2 linked regions of the Geothrix sp. 21YS21S-2 genome follow. The protein of the gene in region 1 binds, or shares a complex with, the protein of each later gene. Links are inferred from orthologs where the notes say so. Each region holds a gene or a part of one and is shown in the gene's direction. Other genes may lie near its edges.

What was found.
Region 2: the proteins of tig (region 1) and rpsG are in contact, whole or in part, in a crystal structure (PDB 3GTY), measured with the Thermotoga maritima proteins. The link is inferred for Geothrix sp. 21YS21S-2 from one-to-one orthologs. Residues at the interface, in WP_004081061.1 of Thermotoga maritima: Glu122, Val124, Val129, Leu130, Tyr133, Glu188, Gly259, Ile262, Tyr263, Glu266, Ser270, Glu273, Gln274, Glu277, Arg308, Gln311, Ile312, Ser315, Tyr316, Glu325, Arg329, Arg336, Leu363, Phe366, Trp367, Arg373, Leu377, Arg381, Leu384, Glu387; in WP_004081843.1 of Thermotoga maritima: Lys34, Lys52, Lys55, Glu59, Arg62, Gln63, Glu66, Asn67, Lys69, Val71, Arg95, Ala109, Lys110, Lys111, Gly112, Arg113, Pro114, Glu117, Glu121, Ile124, Ala125, Tyr127, Asn128, Asn129, Thr130, Gly131, Lys135, Asp139, Arg142, Met143.

What each region holds. Positions count from the first base shown.
Region 1 is NZ_CP132910.1:1,817,496-1,828,171, forward strand. Bases 4,547-7,531 are described here. They hold tig (trigger factor), read left to right. Parts: upstream 4,547-5,301; coding sequence 5,302-6,762; downstream 6,763-7,531. Other genes in these bases: RAH40_RS08225 (hypothetical protein), read left to right, coding at 4,547-5,029; mog (molybdopterin adenylyltransferase), read left to right, coding at 6,829-7,356; RAH40_RS08250 (DUF6526 family protein), read left to right, coding at 7,367-7,531. In the rest of the region: RAH40_RS08195 (PP2C family protein-serine/threonine phosphatase), read right to left, coding at 1-122; RAH40_RS08200 (tetratricopeptide repeat protein), read right to left, coding at 119-1,648; RAH40_RS08205 (ATP-binding protein), read right to left, coding at 1,752-2,186; RAH40_RS08210 (STAS domain-containing protein), read right to left, coding at 2,187-2,540; RAH40_RS08215 (hypothetical protein), read left to right, coding at 2,665-3,705; RAH40_RS08220 (FYDLN acid domain-containing protein), read left to right, coding at 3,777-4,070; more of RAH40_RS08225, read left to right, coding at 4,073-4,546; more of RAH40_RS08250, read left to right, coding at 7,532-7,789; cmk ((d)CMP kinase), read right to left, coding at 7,845-8,501; RAH40_RS08260 (biotin/lipoyl-containing protein), read right to left, coding at 9,392-9,868; RAH40_RS08265 (pyruvate carboxylase subunit B), read right to left, coding at 9,873-10,676. UniProt on the Bacillus subtilis protein: Involved in protein export. Acts as a chaperone by maintaining the newly synthesized protein in an open conformation. Functions as a peptidyl-prolyl cis-trans isomerase.
Region 2 is NZ_CP132910.1:2,972,807-2,983,493, reverse strand. The notes cover bases 1-2,996. They hold rpsG (30S ribosomal protein S7), read left to right. Parts: upstream 1-1,261; coding sequence 1,262-1,732; downstream 1,733-2,996. Other genes in these bases: fusA (elongation factor G), read left to right, coding at 1,845-2,996; rpsL (30S ribosomal protein S12), read left to right, coding at 856-1,254; RAH40_RS13110 (zinc ribbon domain-containing protein), read left to right, coding at 408-692; rfaE2 (D-glycero-beta-D-manno-heptose 1-phosphate adenylyltransferase), read right to left, coding at 1-351. Also shown: more of fusA, read left to right, coding at 2,997-3,953; rpsJ (30S ribosomal protein S10), read left to right, coding at 4,223-4,549; rplC (50S ribosomal protein L3), read left to right, coding at 4,565-5,191; rplD (50S ribosomal protein L4), read left to right, coding at 5,193-5,822; RAH40_RS13075 (50S ribosomal protein L23), read left to right, coding at 5,819-6,094; rplB (50S ribosomal protein L2), read left to right, coding at 6,169-6,990; rpsS (30S ribosomal protein S19), read left to right, coding at 7,003-7,287; rplV (50S ribosomal protein L22), read left to right, coding at 7,289-7,636; rpsC (30S ribosomal protein S3), read left to right, coding at 7,640-8,287; rplP (50S ribosomal protein L16), read left to right, coding at 8,298-8,717; rpmC (50S ribosomal protein L29), read left to right, coding at 8,728-8,931; rpsQ (30S ribosomal protein S17), read left to right, coding at 8,939-9,196; rplN (50S ribosomal protein L14), read left to right, coding at 9,206-9,574; rplX (50S ribosomal protein L24), read left to right, coding at 9,574-9,849; rplE (50S ribosomal protein L5), read left to right, coding at 10,029-10,583; RAH40_RS13020 (type Z 30S ribosomal protein S14), read left to right, coding at 10,593-10,687.

The sequences.
Region 1 (10,676 bases):
GCCTGGGCCGGGAAGGTTTCCAGGAAGTCGATGATGGGCAGCAGTTCCTGGGTGCCTTCGGGAATGCGGGTGCACAGCTCCCGCAGGCGCTCGAAGGGGGGAAAGCCGGCCGGATCGGTCATGGGCGGGTCTCGGTCCTCTTGCGCATCCGGTCCATGGCCTCGGGGTAGAGGTCCTCGGCGCAGTTGGGGCAGATGCCGTGGGAGAAGGTGGCCGACGTGTGCTCGGAGACGTAGCTCTCCAGCTGGGTCCAGTAGCCCTGGTCGTTCCGGATCTTCTTGCACTGGGCGCAGATGGGAAGTAGGCCGCTGAGGGTCTTGATCTCGTTCATCCGGTCCTGGAGCTCGAGGTTGATCTTGGCCAGTTCGGCGTTGGACGCCTGCAGCGTCCGGCGGTTCCGGCGCATGTTCTTGTTGTAGATGGCCAGCGCGACGATGGCGGTGGCCAAGGTGCCCAGGCCCAGCACCAGCACGGCCAGGAAGTACCGGTTCCGCTCCAGCTGGAGCGAGGAGATCACCCGCTGCTTTTTCAGGGCCTCGATCTCGTTGTCCTTCTTGATCGTCACGATCTTCATCGTCGATTCGGCGATCTTGTTGCTCTCCTGGATGGTGTAGATGGAGTCCTTGATCTCCATGGCCTGCTTGAAGGCGCGGAAGGCCTCGGCGGTTTCGCCCTTCTTCTCGTGCAGCTCGGAGATCAGCTCATAGCTGCGCTTGAGCTCGTCCCGGGCGTTGATCACCTTCGCAAGCGCGGCGGCCTCCCGGGCGATGGGGATCCCCTGCGCATAGGAACCCGAGAGCAGGTGCATGCGCGCCGTGACGTTCATCACCTGGACGAGGCCATGGCGGTGGTTGAACTTCCCGTACTGGGCCCGGGCCAGGCGGAGGTACTCCCGGGCCTGGTCGAACTGCCGCAGTTCCGAGTAGGTCATTCCGAGGTTCATGTAGTTGTAGGCCAGGTAGCTGTCGTCCCGCGTCTCCCGGGAGAGGGCGAAGGCGGCGAGGTGGTTCGCGAGGGCGTCGTCCAGCCGGCCCATCTTGAACTGGGAGAAGCCGATGTTGAGCCGGGTGAGGATGAGCCTCTTGTTGTCCGGGTGCTGCTCGATCCGCTTGAGGATCTGCTCGTAGTATTCGATCGCCTGATCGTACTGGCCGCTGTTGTGGTACACGACCCCGATGAGGTTCAGGGACTGGGTCACGGCCTTCTCGAGTCCCAGCTCCTCGCGCAGGCGAAGGGATTCGATGGCCTCGTCCAGGGCCTGGCTGTAGGACCCGATGAAGGTGTAGGTGATCGCCATGGCGTTGTGGGCCTTGGCCATGCGCTCCTTGTCGCCCAGCTGGGTGCTCAGGGCCAGGGCCCGCTTGCCGAAATCGATGGCCTTGGGGTAGTCGCCGGACTGGCCCGAACAGAAGGAGGTGGACGTGAGGAAGGCGGCCTCCTTCTCCCGGTCCCCCTGCTGGATGGCCAGGGCGAGCCCTTCCACGGCATAGGCCAGCGCCTCCTGGGGAGAGGCCGACTCGGTGCTGTTGGCCAGATCCAGAAGCGCCACCATCCGCGCCCGGCCGGTAAGGGTGGGCAGGGCGGCCTTCATGGACTCGACCGAGGGTTCCCCCGGCTGGGCGTGGGCAGCAAGGAACCCGAGACACATGATGACGATTTTCAGGTTCCTGACGAATGAGAGCACTGCCTGGCCTCCCTGGTGAGCATGGCCGTGCGCCGGTTGCGTATCCAGACCCTGATAATCCCACGAATCAGGCGGGAGTGCGCTTTATCATGCAGCACTCGCTGCGTCCGTCGGTGTCCTTGAAATGAATCTCATCCATGAAACGGCTCATGAGCAGGAGGCCCAGTCCGCCCTTGCGGGGGTGCTTGACGTATTCCTTGGGGTCGGGCAACACCACATCCTCGTCGTGGAGGCCGGTGCCGGTGTTCCAGATGCGGATCTCCAGGGCCTCCTCGCGGAAGCGGAGCTCGATCTCCACCTGGTGGGTGCTCTCGCCCCGGTAGGCGTGGATGATCACGTTGGTGACGGCCTCGTCCACGGCGATGGAGACCTTGGCGGCGGTGGCGTCGTCCATGCCCGCCACCAGCGAAGCCCGCTTGGCCAGGCCCGTGACCAGGTTCAGGTACCGCGTCTGGCTGGGGATGACCAGCCGGAAGCTCTCGGGATCGGGAGCGGCCCGCACTCAGCCCTTCCCGCCCATGGCCTGGAAGGCTTCGGTTTCGGTGGGGAAAACCCGGTAGAGCTGGGTGAACCCGAGGGTGTCGAAGATCGCGAAGACGTTCTCGTGGAGGTTGCAGAGGAGGATGTCCCCGCCGTTGTCCCGGACCGTCTCGATGAGGCCCATGATGGCCCCCAGGCCGGCCGAGCTGATGTAGTTGAGGGCCTGGCAGTCCAGGAGGATGGTGAAACGTCCTTCGGCCACGAGCCTTTCGAGGGCTTCCTCGAACATCCGGACCGTATGGGCGTTGATGAAGCCCTCGGGCCGCATCACCGCGACACCGTCCACCTCGCGCACCTGGATCAAAAGATCGGCCATGCCTGTTCACTCCCTGTTGGGGCCCTGGAATCCTGGGTGAATCCTATCGCCCCGGCGGAATAATTGCCAGCCGGGGGTTGGCCGGGCGGGTTTTGGGGTACCATTGCCTCAAATCGGGAACGACATGGACGAGAATGTGCAGGCCTCTCTGAAGAATCTGCTGCAGCAATGGGTCGACACCCGGCAGCAGGCCCTCCTCGAGCAGGTGATGCTCGCCTGGAGCGACGCCACCGGGCACCTGGCGCCGGACGACGCCCTGGTGGCCTCCATCCTGGCCTCCGTGCCGGTGCCCGAACCCGTGCAGGTGGTGGCTCCCGAACCGCCCCCTGCCGTCCCGGCGACCGACGGGAACCTGGGCGCCGGGCTGGACCTCATGGAGGACGCCCACACCCAGGGCGAGGTGCTCAAGCACCTCCTGGACGCCACCCAGCTCTTCGTGGAGCGCAGCGCCCTTTTCGTCCTCAAGCAGGGCATCGCCACCGTCTACGCCCACCGGGGCTTCGACGGCGAATCCCCCAAAGCCGGCAGCCCGGTGGTCCCCCCCGCGGACCTGGAGGAGCTGCTCGGCGGCCGCGCCCGCCTCGTGGCCGGCCCCGGCCCGGCCTACCAGGCTCTCCTGGCCCCCCTGAGCCGCTTCCAAGCCCGGGACATCCTCATCCTCCCCCTGCGCCTGCGCAGGAAGACCGTGGCGCTGCTCCTCGTGGACAGCGGCCTGCAGGACGCCATCGACCACCCCAGCCACGTGCGGGCCCTGGCGCTCTGCGCCGAGGCGCGCCTGTCCTACCTGGCGGGCGTCAAGGAGGAGGAGCGGTCCGCGCCGGTGGAATCCCACCCCTCCACCCTCACCCAGCGCATCCCGGATGCCATCGCGGAGCCCCAGGGGGCCCTCCTGGACCCCCGCGTGCGCATGAACGCCGAACGCAGCGCCCGGGTGCTGGTGGGCGACATCGAGCTCTACTTCCCCGCCAAGGTCACCCAGGCCCAGCAGGAAGGCAGCCTCTACCCCGTCCTCCGGGACGAGCTGGACCGGAGCCGGGCCTCGTTCGTGGAAAGATACGGCCTGGACCTGGAAAACCAGCACCAGATTTTCTACCAAACGGTTGTCCAGCAGCTATGCGCGGGAGACCCCTCCCGGCTCGGGCCGGCTCCCTGGGGCGCGCACTAGGCCATTCTTCCTGGTGACACGGGGCTCGAATCATGGTAAATCCTTGACCCTTAAACGGGATTGAGGAAGCCATGGCGAATCTTGGAAAGAAATGGACCTGTTTCGGATGCGGAGCGAAGTTCTACGACTTCACGAAACCGGACCCCCTGTGCCCCAAGTGCGGCGCGAACCAGAAGGAGGCGCCGGCCAAGCCCAAGGCCGTCAAGAAGGAAAAGGTTGCGCTGGCCATCGACGATGACTTCATTCCCGAAGGCGACGTGGACCCCGCCACCGAGGACACCCTCGAGGAGAGCCTCGGCATCTCCGGCGCGCGGGCCGAGGGGGTGGACCCCGGCGACCTGCAGATGGACGACTACGACGAATAGGCATGACAAGCCTGCCCGCCTGCCCCGGGATCGACCGCCATGCCCACCTGGAAGGCGGCCTGGATCCCCGGTGGGTGCGGGACCGGGCCCGGGAGCGGGGACTGGCGGCGCCGGCGTCCCTGGAAGCCCTGTGGCGCGGGGAGGCCGTCCCGTTTGAGGGTTTCATCGAGGCCTTCTTCTTCGGCTGCCGGTTCCTGCGCGACGCGGGGGCCGTGCGGGACGCGGTGCGCGCCGCGGCCGCCCGGCTCCCCGGGGACAGCGGCGCGCCCCGGGGCGTGGATCTCTGGGTCTCCCCGCACCTGCTGGTGAAGCAGGCGGCCTTCCTGCGGCTGGACGAGCTGTGGAAAGGCCTCGACGAGGGTATCCGGGAGGCCCGCCGAGCCGGCATCCGCATCGCGGTGATCATCGACGCCGTGAACCACTTCGGCGTGGACCACGGCCACGAGGTGCTGGACCTGGTGCTGCCGGAGCGGCCTTCGTGGGTGGTCGGCTTCTCCACGGGAGGCCTGGAGCGGGTCCCCTTCCGCCACTGGGCCCCGGTGTTCGAGCGGGCCCGCAAGGCGGGCCTGCGCCTGGCGGCCCACGCCGGCGAGAACGGCCCGGGCGGCAACGTCCGCGACGCCATCCTGGACGCCGGGGTCGAGCGCATCGTCCACGGCGTGCGGGCCGCGGCGGACCCTGCCCTGGTGGAACTGCTGGCGGACCGGCGGATCCCCCTGGACGTGTGCCCCACCTCCAACCGCGCCCTGGTGCCGGACCTCGGCGTCCATCCCCTGCCCCGCCTGCTCAAGGCGGGCGTGCGCTGCGCCCTGGGCACCGACGATCCCGGGGTCATCCCCACCGACCTGCCAGGCGAGTGGAAAGCCGCCCAGCACATGGGCCTTTCCGGCCCGGACCTGGAAACGCTGGCCCGGAACGCCCAGGCCGACGCGTGGTGCCTGTCTGCCCCTGCCGATTGAAGCGTGAATTCCCGCCGGATTCATGGCAAAATAGCGGTTTCGTTGTGCGCCCGTAGCTCAGCTGGATAGAGCATCAGGCTTCGAACCTGAGGGTCGGGCGTTCGAGTCGCTCCGGGCGCACCACGAGGAACCTGCAGCAAAGTCTTTGCGAATGTGGCGGAACTGGTAGACGCACTGGATTTAGGTTCCAGCGGTTCACACCGTGCGGGTTCGAGTCCCGCCATTCGCACCACCGCCCGCCCGAAGCACCTCAACCTGTTCCAGGAGCACCCATGCAGTCCAGCCTCACGCACCACACCTCCACCCGGAAGTCCATCGACGTCACGGTCCCGGCCGCCGAGGTCAACGAGGAGTTCGGCAAGGTCCTCGCCAAGATCGCCCCGAAGGTCAAGGTGCCCGGCTTCCGTCCCGGCAAGGCCCCCAAGGACGTGCTCATGAAGCGCTACGAGCGCGAGATCCAGTCCGAGGTCGCGGAGAACCTCGTCACCCGCCACTTCATGGCCGCCGCCGCGCAGGCCGGCGCCACCCCCATCTCCCGGCCCGCCCTGGAGAAGATCGAGCTGAAGGAGGGCGCCGAGGGTGTCTTCCGCGCCCAGTTCGACGTGGCCCCCGAGGTCGCCCTGCCCGGCTACAAGGGCCTGAGCGTCACCAAGAAGAAGCGCGCCATCGACGAGGAGGCCATCGCCGAGCATCTGGAGTCCCTGCGCCAGCAGCACGCCAAGTTCATCCCCGTGGAAGAGACCCCCGCCGCCATCGGCCACTACGCCACCCTGGACATCAAGGTCAAGCCCCAGGGCATGAAGCCCGTGAGCTACACCGACCAGGTCATCCAGCTGGCCGAGGGCCGTCCCTTCGACGCCGAGATCCTCGGCATGAAGACCGACGAGACGAAGAAGTTCTCCATCACCATCCCCGCCGAGGACGCCAACCGCGCCATGGCCGGCAAGTCCGTGGCCTACGAGGCCACCCTCAAGGACCTGCGCGCCCGGGAGATCCCCGAGCTGGGCGACGACTTCGCCAAGGACCTGGGCGCCCACGAGAGCCTCGAGGACCTGAAGGCCTTCGTGAAGAAGGACCTGGAAGAGGCCGCCGAGCGCGACGCCGTGGCCCGCCTCCACTCCACCCTCCTCGACACCCTGCTGGACGCCGCCCCCTTCGAGGTGCCCTCCTCCATGGTGAGCCTCCAGCTCGACGACTATTGCCAGGAGTTCGCCGAGATGGCCGCGCGCCAGGGCGTGGACCCCAAGAACATCAACTGGGCCGGCTACCGCCAGAGCCGCATGCAGGACGCCGAGCGCGCCGTGCGCTCCGGCTACCTCCTGCAGGCCATCGGCAACGCCGAGGACCTCCAGGTCACCGACGAGGAGATCGACGCCGAGATCCGCGCCATCATGGAAGAGCACAAGGTGCCCCAGCCCTTCGAGGCCTTCAAGGCCAGCCTCGAGAAGCGCGGCTCCACCACCGAGATCAAGGGCCGGGTGCGCACCGACAAGATCTTCCAGATGATGGTGGCTGCGGCCACCGTCACCGAGGAGCTGCTGGACAAGGACGCCTTCGCGGCCCTGGTCGAGCTGGAGCGCCGCCGCGAGGCGGGCATCCCCGCGGCCCGTTTCGACGCGGGCGGCCTCGAGGGCGGCGAGCTGGAGCACCAGGAGGGCGGGTCCCCCGATTCCGTCCAGCCCGCCGAGACCGAGCACGTCCACGGCCCCGACTGCGGCCACGACCACAAGTAGGCCTTCCCGCCTCCGCTGAAGGGCGCCTCCGGGCGCCCTTCGCGCGTTTTGGAGTAGGATCATGGCATGAGACCACGCATCGGCATCGTCACCATCTCCGACCGCGCCAGCAAGGGCGTCTACGAGGACCTGGGCGGCCCCGCCATCCGGGACACCCTCAAGGCCTACCTCACCACCGAGTGGGAGGAAAGCTACCACGTCATCCCCGACGAGCAGCCCGTCATCGAGGCCACCCTCAAGGCCCTGTGCGACGACGAGGGCTGCTGCCTGGTGCTCACCACGGGCGGCACGGGGCCCTCGCCCAGGGACGTGACGCCCGAGGCCACCCGGGCCGTGTGCCCCCGCATCCTGGACGGCTTCGGGGAGCGCATGCGCGCCGTTTCCCTGCAGTACGTCCCCACCGCCATCCTTAGCCGGCAGATGGCCGGCCTGCGGGGCGCCAGCCTCGTGGTGAACCTCCCGGGCCGGCCCAAGTCCATCCGGGAGTGCCTGGACGCGGTCTTCCCCGCCATCCCCTACTGCATCGAGCTCGCCGGAGGCCCGATCCTGGAGACGGACCCCGCCGTCCTCAAGGCCTTCCGTCCCGCCCGCTGAGGAGCCCCCCATGACCCAGTCCTACGCCACCCACCGCCGTCTGGATCCCGGGTACCACTACTGGGGTTTCGGGCTGCTGGTCGTCTGCATCGTCCTGGCCGCCTACGGCGCCATCCGCGGCCACGCCGGGGCCTTCACCCAGCTCGTGCTCCTGGCCTTCCTCGGCATCCTGTTCCTCAAGACGCGGATCTACGCCCTGCGGGTGCAGGACCGGGTCATCCGCCTGGAGGAGACGCTGCGCATGAAGGCCCTGCTGCCCGAGGCCATGCAGGCCCAGATCGCCCGCCTGAAGCCCGGCCAGTTCGTCGCCCTGCGCTTCGCCTCGGACGCCGAGCTGGAGACCCGCGTCAAGGAGGCCCTGGCGGAGGAGCTGGGCGGCGAGGCCATCAAGAAGCGCATCCAGGAATGGCGCCCCGACGAATTCCGGGTGTGACGCCGGAAGCTCCGGGATTCCCCCACGCGCCTGCCCATCAACGCGGGAGCCGCCCTCAGTGGCGCCTGTGGAGCCCCACGATCCACTGGACCACCTCCTCCAGGCTCATTCCCCCGGAGTCCAGCTCCACCGCGTCCCCGGCCTTCCTGAGGGGAGCGACGGCCCGGGTGGAGTCCGCCAGGTCCCGGCGCTGGATGTCCGCCGCCACCTCCGCCAGGGGCTGGGGCGTCCCCTTGGCCTCCAGCTCCAGCGCCCGGCGGCGGGCCCGCACCTCCACGCTGGCCGTGAGGAACACCTTGCAGCACGCGTCCGGGAACACCACCGTCCCGATGTCCCGCCCGTCCACCACCCAGCCCCCCGAGCCCGCGATGGCCCGCTGCTGGTCCACCAGCACCTCCCGCACCCGTCCGTCCGCGGACACCGGCGTGACCATGCGGCTCACCTCCGGCGAGCGGATCGCGTCGCTGACGTCCTCGTCCCCCAGGAACTCCCGGGTTCCCCGCTGCTGGATGCGAAGCCCCGCCAGGGCCCGCTCCAGCCCCTCCCGGTCCTCCAGCCCCACCCCCGCGCGCCGCAGCGCCAGGGCCGTGGCCCGGTACATGGCCCCGGTATCCAGGTACTGCCACCCCAGGGCCTGGGCCACGGCCTTGGCCGTGGTGGACTTGCCGACCCCTGAGGGGCCGTCGAGGGCGATGACGGGGAGCTTGGCCATGGAGTCCTTCCGGGTGAGTCAAGATGTCCAGTTTGACTCACTTCCCGGGGTTTGGCTCGGGGGCGTTGTTGCCGGCCCCGCTCCGGTCCAACCCTTGGGCGACCTGAAGTCCCAGATACGTCACGAATGGTTCGAAATCCCTGTCGCGGTGCCTGGAGCGGATCCGGGTGCGAACTCTGGCATGTTGCCCAACCCATGGAAGAGCAAAATCCGCATAGGAACGCGGATTATCAAACAGGCAGTCTTTATCCTGCCTTTTCCCTAAAATCCAATTTATCCCTGTTCCGGCAGGGCCAGCGCCAGGATGGGTCGGCGTTGACATGCAACGTGACTCGACCCATGCCATCGCTGGCCCTACTGGAACGGGGCTGAATAGGATGGCCAGGAAAAACAAGGATCAAAAGGAGCAAAAGCCATTGCCTTGTCTGATATTTAAGGACACAGTAGTGCTAGTTCAAACGTATCCCATCAGCCGGGTATCCAACGCTGATGATAATTGGGTTAATGCAATTTTTGCTTTTCCTCGGCGATCCTCGGTTTCCTCGGCGCCTCGGCGTTAAAATTTTCCTAGGTTATGCCGACGCAAAGATTACTCGCGCCGCGGCAACCGGCAAAAAACCTAACGCCGAGGCGCCGAGGGGACCGAGGATCGCCGAGGAAAAGCCCAAAATCCTTTTGCAGATCAGCACTTTCGGATGGACGGGGGTGGCTGAGGGGATACGTTCAAACATTCAGGGGACCCATCCCTGGAGCGCTAGAGAGCATGGGTCTCACCGACCAATATAGGTGTATAAAAATCGAATCAAGACCCGTGCCCCCTAAAAATTCCGGCCGCCCAGGGCATGGGCGGCCGGAACTTCTGAAGGGTGCCTCCCCCTTCCATTACCCGCCTACTCGATGACGCAGAGCACCTGCCGCATCTCCACGTTGTCGCCCTGCTTGACGTTCATCTGGCGGATGACGCCGGCGGCTTTGGCCTGGAGCTCGTTCTGCATCTTCATGGCCTCCAGGACGAGGATGACCTCGCCGGCCTCCACCCGGTCCCCTTCCTTCTTGAGGATCTTGATGATGAGGCCGGGCATGATGGCCACCAGGGCCCCGGCTTCGGCGGCGGCGTTGGAGCTGGCGGCGCGCCGTCCCCGGGCCTGGGGGGGTTCCTCCAGGCCCTCGGCGGAGACCGTGTAGGAGATGCCGTCCACCTCGGCCACCCCGGCGCCGAGCTTGACGGTGTGGGGGGTGCCGGCGATGAGTATCTGGTTCTCCTTGGTGGCCAGGGAAAATTCCACGCCGTTGACCACCATGAGTCCTTCGCGGCGCTCCACGTCGTAGGCGTTGCCTTCCAGGGTCAGCTTGAATTTGGTCGGCATCGGATCACCATCCCCTCTGAGCGCCGGTCCTGCCGGCCATCTTCCACATGGAGCCGGCCCGCACGGGCCCGGCGGCGGGCTTGGCGGCCTTGGCGTCGGTCTGCGCGAACAGCGCGGCGGCGATGGCCGCGGCCACCTCCTCCTTGCCGCCCAGGCCCTGGCGGCGGCGCGCCAGGAAGGGCTTGGCGATCTGGGGGAAGAGGGCGTAGGAGCAGATGTCCTCGTCGCTCTCCGCCAGGTCCCCGATCTCCTTCTTCGCCGCCTCCCAGCCGGGCTCGAGCAGCTCCGCGGGCCGGCAGGTGATGGGCTTCTCGCTGCCGATGGCCAGCTTCTGGATGTCGGGGTCCATGGGCGCGGGGGGCTTGCCGTAGCAGCCGCGGAAGTACTGCTTCACCTCCTCGGGGATCACCTTGTAGCGCTCGCCCAGGACCACGTTGAGGGTGGCCTGGGTGCCCACGATCTGGCTGGAGGGGGTCACCAGGGGCGGATAGCCCATCTCCTTGCGCACCTTGGGGATCTCGTCCAGGACCTCGTAGTACTTGTCCATGGCGCCCTGGGAGCGGAGCTGGCCCACCAGGTTGCTGAGCATGCCGCCCGGCACCTGGAACTGCAGGACGTTGACGTCCACCGCGGCCACGCCGGCCTCGAAGCTCGCGTACTTCTTGCGGATCTTCTCCATGCGGCGGGAGATGTCGGCGAGCCTGGCCAGGTCCAGCCCCGTGTCCCGCGGCTGGCCCTTGAGGGCGGCGACGATGGTCTCCGTGGGGGGCTGGGAGGTGGACATGGACATCGACGAGATGGCGGTGTC
Region 2 (10,687 bases), 1.2 Mb from region 1 along the record:
GTCCCCGCCCTTGGTGAGGATGTCGGGCTGCAGGGCCGTGATGAGCTCGAGGGGGGTGTCCTCCTCGAAGCGCACCACCGCGTCCACGCTGCGCAGGCCCAGGAGGACCCGGGCCCGGGCGGCCTCGTCCTGGAGGGGGCGGGAGGGCCCCTTGAGCCGGGCCACGGAGGCGTCGGAGTTCAGGCCGACCACCAGGAAGTCCCCCAGGGCCCGGGCGTCCTCCAGGTACTGCACGTGGCCGGGGTGGATCAGGTCGAAGCAACCGTTGGTAAAACAGAGTTTCCCGTTCCGGTTGGGGTGGGCGCTGAGGAAGGACTGGGCGTCGGTGAAGTAGCGGGCGGGTGAAGTCATGGGATTCCTGGGGTAAGCTGGTAGTTCCGGCCGACGGCCGGTTTCAAGAGGATGCCATGCCGCTGTATGAATACCGCTGCGAAACCTGCGGCGAAAAGGAAGAAAAACTGGAGGGGTTTTCCGCCCCCACCGAGCACGCCTGCGAGCACTGCGGGGCCGGCATGGGCATGAAGCGCCAGATCTCCCGGACGGCCTTCAACCTGTCCGGCGGAGGGTGGCATGCCCAGGGCTATTCCGGGTCCGCCCCCGAGAAGAAGGAGGCCGCTTCGGAGGCCCCGGCCGCCCCCAAGGGGGGCTGCTCCGGAGGCTGCGCCTGCCATTCCCCGGCCAAGGACAACTGAAAATCGGGATTGTGGCTGGACATTTCCCTGAATTTCGGTAACATTTCAGATTCCCGGGTCCCATGGGCCCGTGGAATTTTCGCCCGACGTCATCCCGCATGACCTCTTCGGCGCCGGCAAGCGGCGAATACCTTGCTGCATGCCCAAAACATAGGAGGATGGTGTGCCAACCATCAATCAGCTGATCCGCCAGGGGCGGAGCACCTTTGAGAACAAGACCAAGAGCCCGGCGCTGGACGCCTGCCCGCAGAAGCGCGGCGTGTGCACCCGGGTCTTCACCACGACGCCCAAGAAGCCGAACTCGGCCCTCCGCAAGGTGGCCCGCGTGCGCCTCACCAACGGCATCGAGTGCACCACCTACATCCCCGGCGTGGGCCACAACCTGCAGGAGCACAGCATCGTGCTCATCCGCGGCGGTCGCGTGAAGGATCTCCCGGGCGTGCGCTACCACGTGGTCCGCGGCACCCTGGATGCCACCGGCGTCGCCGGCCGCAACCAGTCCCGTTCCAAGTACGGCGCCAAGCGCCCCAAGGCGGGTGCCGTCGCCGCCAAGAAGAAGTGAGGTAGACATGAGCCGCCGTTCCAGCCCCGCCAAGCGCGAAATCCTGCCGGATCCCGTCTACAACAGCCTCACCGTCTCCAAGTTCATCAACGTCCTGATGGAGCGCGGGAAGAAGTCCACCGCCGAGCGCATCCTCTACGGTGCGCTTGAGATCGTGGCCAAGAAGTCCGGCGAGGAGGCCCTCGAGGCCTTCCAGAAGGCCCTCAACAACATCAAGCCCTCCGTCGAGGTGAAGTCCCGCCGCGTCGGCGGCGCCACCTACCAGGTTCCCGTGGAGGTCCCCCAGGGCCGCCGCCAGTCCCTGGCGATGCGCTGGCTGAAGACCTATTCCGCCGGCCGCGGCGAGCGCACCATGCGCGACAAGCTCGCCGGCGAGATCCTGGACGCCATGAACTTCCGCGGTTCCTCCGTGAAGAAGAAGGACGACGTCCACAAGATGGCCGAGGCCAACAAGGCCTTCGCCCACTTCCGCTGGTAGGTACAGGACCTGCATGACCGGGGCCGATCATGACGGATCGGCCCCCGTTTTTGCACAGTGAACGTTGATCCCGCGTCTGATATTTGATTTCTGAACTCTGAAGGAGGCCCCCGTGGCCCGCACGACTCCCCTCGAGCGCTACCGAAACATCGGCATCATGGCCCACATCGATGCCGGCAAGACCACGACGACGGAGCGTATCCTCTATTACACCGGCAAGATCCACAAGATCGGCGAGGTGCATGAGGGCGCGGCCACCACCGACTGGATGGTCCAGGAACAGGAGCGCGGCATCACCATCACCTCCGCGGCCATCACGGCCTCCTGGACGGCCCAGACGGGCTTCCTCAAGGACATCGAGCACCGCGTCAACATCATCGACACCCCCGGGCACGTGGACTTCACCGCCGAGGTGGAGCGCAGCCTGCGCGTGCTGGACGGTTCCGTGGCGGTGTTCTGCGCCGTCGGCGGCGTCGAGCCCCAGAGCGAGACCGTGTGGCGCCAGGCCGACAAGTACGGCGTGCCCCGCCTGGGCTTCGTGAACAAGATGGACCGCCCCGGCGCCGACTTCTTCCGCGTCTGCGAGATGATGCGCACCCGCATCAAGGCCCGGCCCATGCCCATCCAGATCCCCATCGGGGCCGAGGAGCACTTCAAGGGCGTGGTCGACCTGGTCCTCATGAAGGGCCTGACCTTCAGCGAGGGCGACAAGGGCTTCGAGGTGGAGTACGGCGAGATCCCCGAGGATCTGGTCGACACCGCCAACGAGTGGCACGAGAAGATGGTCGAGATGGTCGCCGAGACCGACGACGTCCTGATGGACAAGTACCTCAGCGGCGAGACCCTCACCGAGGACGAGATCCGCACCGGCATCCGCAAGGGCTGCCTGAGCCTCGCCTTCACCCCCATGTGCTGCGGCTCGGCGTTCAAGAACAAGGGCGTCCAGCCCCTGCTCGACTGCGTCGTCAGCTACATGCCCAGCCCCCTGGACGTGCCCGCCATCCAGGGCCACGACCTCGACGGCAACCCGATCGAGCGCCAGGCCAAGGACAGTGAGCCCTTCAGCGCCCTGATCTTCAAGATCATGGCCGACCCCTTCGTGGGCAGCCTCGCCTTCATCCGCGTCTACTCCGGCGTCCTCGCCGCGGGCTCGGGCGTCTACAACGCCAACAAGGGCCGCCGCGAGCGCATCGGGCGCCTCCTCCAGATGCACGCCAACAAGCGCGAGGACATCGACGAGGTCCGCACGGGCGACATCGGCGCCGCCGTGGGCTTCAAGGACGTCCTCACCGGGCAGACCATCTGCGACGAGAACCACCCCGTGATCCTGGAGTCCATGGACTTCCCGGATCCCGTCATCCAGGTGTCCATCGAGCCCAAGACCAAGGTCGACCAGGAGAAGATGGGCATCGCCCTCAGCCGCCTGGCCCAGGAGGATCCCACCTTCAAGGTGAAGACCGACCCCGAGACCGGCCAGACCATCATCGCCGGCATGGGCGAGCTCCACCTGGAGATCATCGTCGACCGCATGATGCGCGAGTTCAAGGTGGAAGCCAACGTGGGCAAGCCCATGGTGGCCTACCGCGAAACCATCCGCAAGCGCGTGGAAGCCGAAGGCAAGTTCGTGCGCCAGTCCGGTGGCCGCGGCCAGTACGGCCACGTCAAGATCTACGTCGAGCCCAACGAGCAGGGCAAGGGCTACGAGTTCGTCAACGACATCAAGGGCGGCGTCATCCCCAAGGAATACATCAAGCCCGTCGACCAGGGCATCCAGGAGGCCATGCAGTCCGGCGTCCTGGCCGGCTACCCCTGCGTGGACATCAAGATCACCCTCTACGACGGAAGCTACCACGAGGTGGACTCCAACGAGATGGCGTTCAAGATCGCCGGCTCCATGGGCTTCAAGAACGGCTGCGAGAAGGCCAACCCCGTGCTGCTCGAGCCCATCATGGCCGTCGAGGTCGTGGTCCCCGAGGACTACATGGGCGACGTGATCGGCAACCTGAACAGCCGCCGCGGCCGCATCGAGAACATGGAAGACCGGGCCGGCGTCAAGGTCGTCACCGCCCAGGTCCCCCTGGCCGAGATGTTCGCCTACTCCACCAGCCTGCGCGGCATGACCCAGGGCCGCGGCAACTACACCATGCAGTTCAGCCATTACGACGAGGCTCCCCGGAACGTGGCGGAAGAAGTGATCGCCAAGGTCCGCGGCACCAAGTAGCAGAATTCCGGGCGTCTAGGCGCCGGACGCAGTCACAGCCCCCATCCGGGGGTGAGGTCGCCCGAGATCCCATGGATCGAGACCTCCAAATACGAAGCTCGCCGGGGGGGGAAACCTCCCCTGCAGCCTTGAAAATCAAAAAAAGCCATTGCGAAATCGATGGCTTTTGCTATTCTGACTAGCCCTGTCCCTGCTATCGGGACAACAAAACCCATGGGCGGTCAGCGCCCCACGTCTATGGACGGTACACCCGTCCCACTGGAGTGAAGATGAAAGACAATATTCGCATCCGTCTGCGAGCCTTCGACCACCGTCTGCTGGACCAGTCCACCCGCGAAATCGTGGAGACTGCCAAGCGCACCGGGGCGCAGGTTGCGGGGCCCATCCCCCTTCCCACGCGCACGTCGAAGTACACCGTCAACCGCTCTCCCCACGTCGACAAGAAGAGCCGCGACCAGTTCGAGATCCGCACCCACAAGCGGCTCCTCGACATCCTGAACCCCACGCAGAACACCGTGGACACCCTCATGCGCCTGGACCTCCCGGCGGGTGTGGATGTCGAGATCAAGGTGTTCAGCCGGCAGGGCAACAGGTAAAGGGAGGCGACGATAATGACCAAGGGAATCATCGGCAAGAAGCTGGGCATGACCCAGATCTTCAATGAAAAGGGACAGGTTGTCCCGGTAACCGTAATCCAGGCCGGCCCGTGCGTGGTCGTGATGCGCAAGACCGTGGCCCGCGACGGCTACGAGGCCGTGCAGGTGGGGTTTGTGGATCCCGCCGGCGGCAAGCGCGCCTCCAAGCCCGAGAAGGGCCACTGCGAGAAGCACGGCGTGGCCCCCGTCCGGGTGCTCCGCGAGCTGAAGGTGGACGCCACCGACACGCTCAAGGAAGGCGACTCCATCCTGGCTGGCGAGTTCGAGGGCGGCGCGAAGGTGCACGTCACCGGCATCAGCAAGGGCAAGGGCTTCGCCGGCGTCATGAAGCGCCACCACTTCAAGGGCGGCCGCGCGACCCACGGCTCCATGTTCCACCGCGCCCCCGGCTCCATCGGCGGCTCGTCCTACCCCTCCCGTGTGTGGCCCGGTATGCGCATGGGCGGCCACATGGGCGCCGAGCAGGTCACCGTCCGCAATCTGGAAGTGGCCCGCGTCGACGCCGAGAACAACCTGCTGCTCATCAAAGGCGCCGTTCCCGGCCCCAAGGGCGGCTACGTCGTGATCAAGCAGGAGGCGTAACATGGCGGTCTTCTCTCATCCCGTTCTGAACCTGGAAAACAAGCAGGTCGACACCGTCGAGCTCATGGCCGAGGTGTTCAAGCTTGAAGAGATCAACAACCACCTGATCTGGGAATCCGTGCGGCACCACCTGGCCAGGCGCCGGGCCGGCACCGCCAAGACCAAGGACAAGTCCGAGGTCTCCGGTTCGGGTCGCAAGCTTTGGAAGCAGAAGGGCACCGGTCGCGCCCGCGTCGGTTCCATCCGCTCCATCATCTGGAAGGGCGGCGGCACGGCCCACGGTCCGAACCCCCGCTGCTTCGACTACGCGTTCCCCAAGCGGGCCCGCCGTTCCGCCCTGCGGAACGCCCTCTCCGCCAAGTTCGCCTCCGGGCAGGTGGTGGTCGTCGAGAACTGGGCTGTGGATTCCCACAAGACCAAGTCCCTCATCGCGACCCTGACCAAGCTGGGCGTGGACGGTTCGGCCCTCCTGGTCGGCACCTCCGACAAGGCGACCCTTGCCGCGGGCAACAACCCCAAGCTCCACACCATCGAGAGCCTGGGCGTCAACGTCTATGACCTTCTGAAGTTCGACCAGGTTGTCTTCTCCAAGGAAGCCATTCTGGCCCTCCAGGAAGTGGTGAAGCCATGACCAAGATTTTCGAAGTGATCCGCAAGCCCCTCCTCACCGAGAAGGGACAGCTCCTGCGCGAGGCCAACATCCAGGTCTTCGAGGTCGCCGTCTGGGCCTCCAAGCACCAGATCAAGGAAGCCGCCGAACTCCTTCTCCAGGCGAAGGTCAAGTCCATCCGCACCGTCAAGATGCCCAGCAAGAGCAAGCGTCTCGGCCGTTGGATGGGCACGACCGGAAACAAGAAGAAGGCCTATATCGAACTGGTCGAGGCCACCGAGGCCGCGCAGTAGCGACCGTTCATCCATTCGCCGGGCGGACAAGAAATGCCACTATCGCCCGGCCACTTTGAGGCATGAGGATAATCATGAGCATCAAGCTGCTCAAACCCACGACCCCCGGTCAGCGGGGCATGTCCAAGCAGGGCTTCGAGGAGATCACCACCGATCGCCCCGAGCGCACCCTCCTCGGCACCCGCACCCGTTCGGGTGGCCGGTCCAACACGGGCCGCATCACCACCCGCCACATCGGCGGCGGCCACAAGCGCCGCTACCGCATCATCGACTTCAAGCGCAACAAGGCTGACGTTCCGGCCCGGGTCGCCACCATCGAGTACGACCCCAACCGCTCCGCCCGCATCGCGCTCCTGATCTACGCCGACGGCGAGAAGCGCTACATCCTGGCCCCCGACGGCCTGGAAGTGGGCCGCACCGTCCTGTCCGGCAAGAACGCGGACATCCTGGTTGGCAATTCCCTGCCCATCAAGAACATCCCGCTCGGCACCGAAGTCCACAACATCGAGCTGAAGCCCGGCAAGGGCGGGCAGATCGCCCGCGCCGCCGGCACCTTCGCCCAGGTGGTGGCCAAGGACGTCGACTACGCCCAGCTGCGCATGCCCTCCGGCGAGATCCGCAAGATCCACCTCGAGTGCTACGCCACCATCGGCAAGGTCGGCAACCTGCAGCACGAGAACGTCGCCCTGGGCAAGGCCGGCCGTCGCATCTGGCTGGGCGTTCGCCCGACGGTCCGCGGCGTGGTCATGAACCCGGTGGATCACCCCCACGGCGGCGGCGAAGGCCGCACCTCCGGCGGCCGTCACCCCGTGACGCCCTGGGGCCAGCCGACTCGCGGCTACAAGACGCGCTCCAACAAGCGCACCACCAAATTCATCGTCAAGCGGATCAACTAGGAGGGGTAGTCAATGGCTCGTTCGCTTAAAAAAGGTCCGTTCATCGATGCCCACCTCCAGAAGAAGGTGGACACCGCCCAGCAGCTCAACGACAAGCGGGTCATCAAGACCTGGTCGCGGCGCTCCACGGTGGTCCCCACGATGATCGGCCTCACCATCGCCGTGCACAACGGCAACAAGTTCATCCCTGTCTACGTCACCGACAACATGGTGGGCCACAAGCTGGGGGAGTTCTCCCTGACCCGCACCTTCAGGGGCCACGCCGGCAAGTCCGACGCCAAGGCCAAGGGGAAGTAAGATGACGACCATCGTAAGCACCGCCACGCTCCGGCACCTTCGCGGCTCCGCCCAGAAGGCCCGGCTCGTGATCGATCTCATCCGCGGCAAGAAGGTGGGCGAGGCCCAGTGGATCCTGGCCTCCACCAAGAAGTACGCCGCCGGCCACATCAAGAAGATCCTGGACTCCGCGGTGGCCAACGCCATCGACAAGGATGCCGCCGTCAACCCCGACGAGCTCTTCGTCAAGAGCGCCTTCGTGGACGAGGGCTTCCGCATGAAGCGTGTCCGCCCCGCCCCCATGGGCCGGGCCTACCGCGTGCAGAAGCGCACCTGCCACATCACGCTCCAACTCGGCCGGGAGGAATAAACCATGGGTCAGAAAGTTCATCCGTACGGATTCCGTCTTGTCCACAACAAGAACTGGCACTCCAAGTGGTTTTCCAAGCGTGAGTACGCGACCCTCCTCCACGAGGATCTCAAGCTCCGCCGCGAACTGAAGAAGCAGCTCCACGGCCTGAACGCCATGGTGTCCAAGATCGACATCGAGCGCGCCGCCGACAAGGTGACCGTGCGCATCTTCACCGCCCGCCCCGGCATCGTCATCGGCCGCAAGGGCGCGGAGATCGACAAGCTCCGCGAGGAGCTCCAGGCCAAGCTCAAGCGCCCCGTGAGCGTCGACATCCAGGAGATCAAGAAGCCCGAGATCGACGCGCAGCTCGTGGCCGAGGGCGTCGCCCAGCAGCTCGAGCGCCGCATCGCCTTCCGCCGTGCCATGCGCAAGGCCGAGGAAGCCGCCATCCGCTTCGGCGCCAAGGGTTTCAAGATCAAGGTTTCCGGTCGTCTGAACGGTGCCGAGATCGCCCGCACCGAGGACTATCTCTCCGGCCAGATGCCCCTCCAGACGATCCGGGCCAACGTTGACTACGGCTTTGCCGAGGCCAACACCACCTACGGCATCATCGGCGTCAAGGTGTGGGTCAACCTCGCCGAAGCCGCCGTCGAAACCGTGAAGCGCTGAGGTAACAGCCATGTTGATGCCTAATAAGGTCAAGCACCGCAAAGTCCAGAAGGGCCGCACCTGCGGCGTCTCGACCCGCGGCAACGAAATTTCCTTCGGCGACTATGGACTCAAGGCCCTCGAGCACTGCTGGCTCACCAACCGGCAGATCGAGGCCGCCCGTATCGCCATGACCCGCCACATCAAGCGCGGCGGGCGCATCTGGATCCGGATCTTCCCCGACCGGCCCACCACCAGCAAGCCGGCCGAGACCCGCATGGGTTCCGGCAAGGGCGCGCCCGATGGCTGGGTTGCCGTGATCCGTCCCGGCCGCATCCTGTTCGAGATGGAAGGTGTGGACGAAGCCACTGCGAAGGAGGCCCTGCGCCTCGCGCAGATGAAGCTCTCCGTGGCCACCGAGTTCATCTCCCGAACCCCCCCGGAAGAGTGAGAGGCACGAGATGAACAAGAAGAATCCATTCAGCGAACTGGCTGGCAAGAGCATCGAGGAGCTGGCGCAGCTGGAGGCCGACCTGGCCGCCAAGCGGTTCACCCTCCGCTTCCAGCATGCCGTGGGACAGGTGGAGAACACTGCCGAGATCCGCAAGACGCGTCGCGAACTGGCCCGCGTCAAGACCGCCCTCAAGTCCAAACTGGCTGTGTGAGGAAACCATGAGCCTAGAACATAAGATGATTCGCAGTGGCGTAGTGGTCTCCAACAAGGCCGACAAGACGGTGGTGGTGAAGGTGGAGCGCAAGTTCCAGCACCCCCTGTACTCCCGGACCGTGAAGCAGACCGCGAAATTCATGGCCCATGACGAGACCAATGCCTGCCAGATCGGCGACGTGGTCAAGATCGTGGAGTCCCGTCCCCTTTCCAAGCGCAAGCGCTGGATGGTCCTCGAGATCACCCAGAAAGCTGGCGAGTAAGGAGCCGATATGATTCAGATGGGATCCATGCTAACCGTCGCCGACAACTCCGGCGCAAAGAAGATCTGCTGCATCCTGCCCCTGGGCGGCGGTGTGGGCAGGATCGCCCAGCTGGGCGACGTCATCACCGCTTCCGTCAAGGAAGCCATCCCGGGCGGCACGGTCAAGAAGAAGGCCGTCGTCCAGGCCGTCATCGTCCGCCAGCGGAAGGCCTTCCGCCGCAAGGACGGGTCCTACATCCGCTTCGACGAGAACGCCGCCGTCATCATCAAGAAGGATGGCGAACCGGTCGGAACCCGCGTCTTCGGACCCGTGGCCCGCGAGCTGCGCGAGCGGAAGTACATGAAGATCGTTTCCCTCGCCCCTGAGGTGCTCTAATGGACAAACCGACCAAGATGAAGCTCAAGAAGGGCGACGAAGTGGTCGTCATCGCGGGCAAGGAAAAGGGCAAGCGCGGCCAGATCGCCAAGGTCCAGCCCGCCACCAACAAGGTGATCGTCGGCGGCCTGAACATGATCAAGAAGGCCACCAAGCCCAACCAGCAGACCGGTGAAGGCGGCGGCATCATCTCCAAGGAGGCTCCCATCCACGCCTCCAACGTGATGCTGATCGACCCCACCACCCAGAAGCCCACCCGCAAGCGGGCCGAGTAAGAATTTTCCATCCCGTTCCTTCACATCTGTGAGAGAATGGCCATTCCGCCGATGGATGTCCGTCGGCGGAACACTTTGACAACCGAGGTTGGAAGGAAACGGGCCGGACCGCCGGTACCAAGCCCTTTCGCCCTCCCGAACCCTGGGGATGTAGTCGTCCCCCGGAAATGGAGGAAAGAATGCCTACTAGTGCGGAACCCCGCATCAAGGCCCGTTACCACGCCGAAGTGGCCGGGAAGCTTCAATCGGAATTCGGGTACACCTCTGCGATGCAAGTGCCCCGTTTGAACAAGATCGTCATCAACATGGGCGTCGGCGACGCCATCCAGAACATCAAGGTCCTGGACGTCGCCGTGGAAGAGCTCACCGCGATCGCCGGCCAGAAGGCCGTCGTCCGGAAGGCCAAGAAGAGCGTCGCCCAGTTCAAGCTGCGCGAGGGCATGCCCATCGCCTGCATGGTGACCCTGCGTGGCAACCGCATGTGGGAATTCCTGGACCGCCTGGTGAGCCTGTCGCTCCCCCGCGTCCGCGACTTCCGCGGCGTCCCCACCAAGTCCTTCGACGGACGCGGCAACTACACGCTCGGCCTCAAGGACCAGCTGATCTTCCAGGAGATCGACTACTCCAAGGTTGAAAAGATGAAGGGGATGAACATCACCTTCGTGACTTCAGCGCCCACGGACCCCGAGGCCCGTGCCCTGCTTGCCCACCTGGGCATGCCTTTCCGGAAATAGGGAGCCCACATGGCTAGCACCAACAAGATCTACAAGGACAGCGTCAAGCCCAAGTTTTCCACTCAGCACCGGAACCGCTGCAAGGTGTGCGGCCGTCCCCGGGG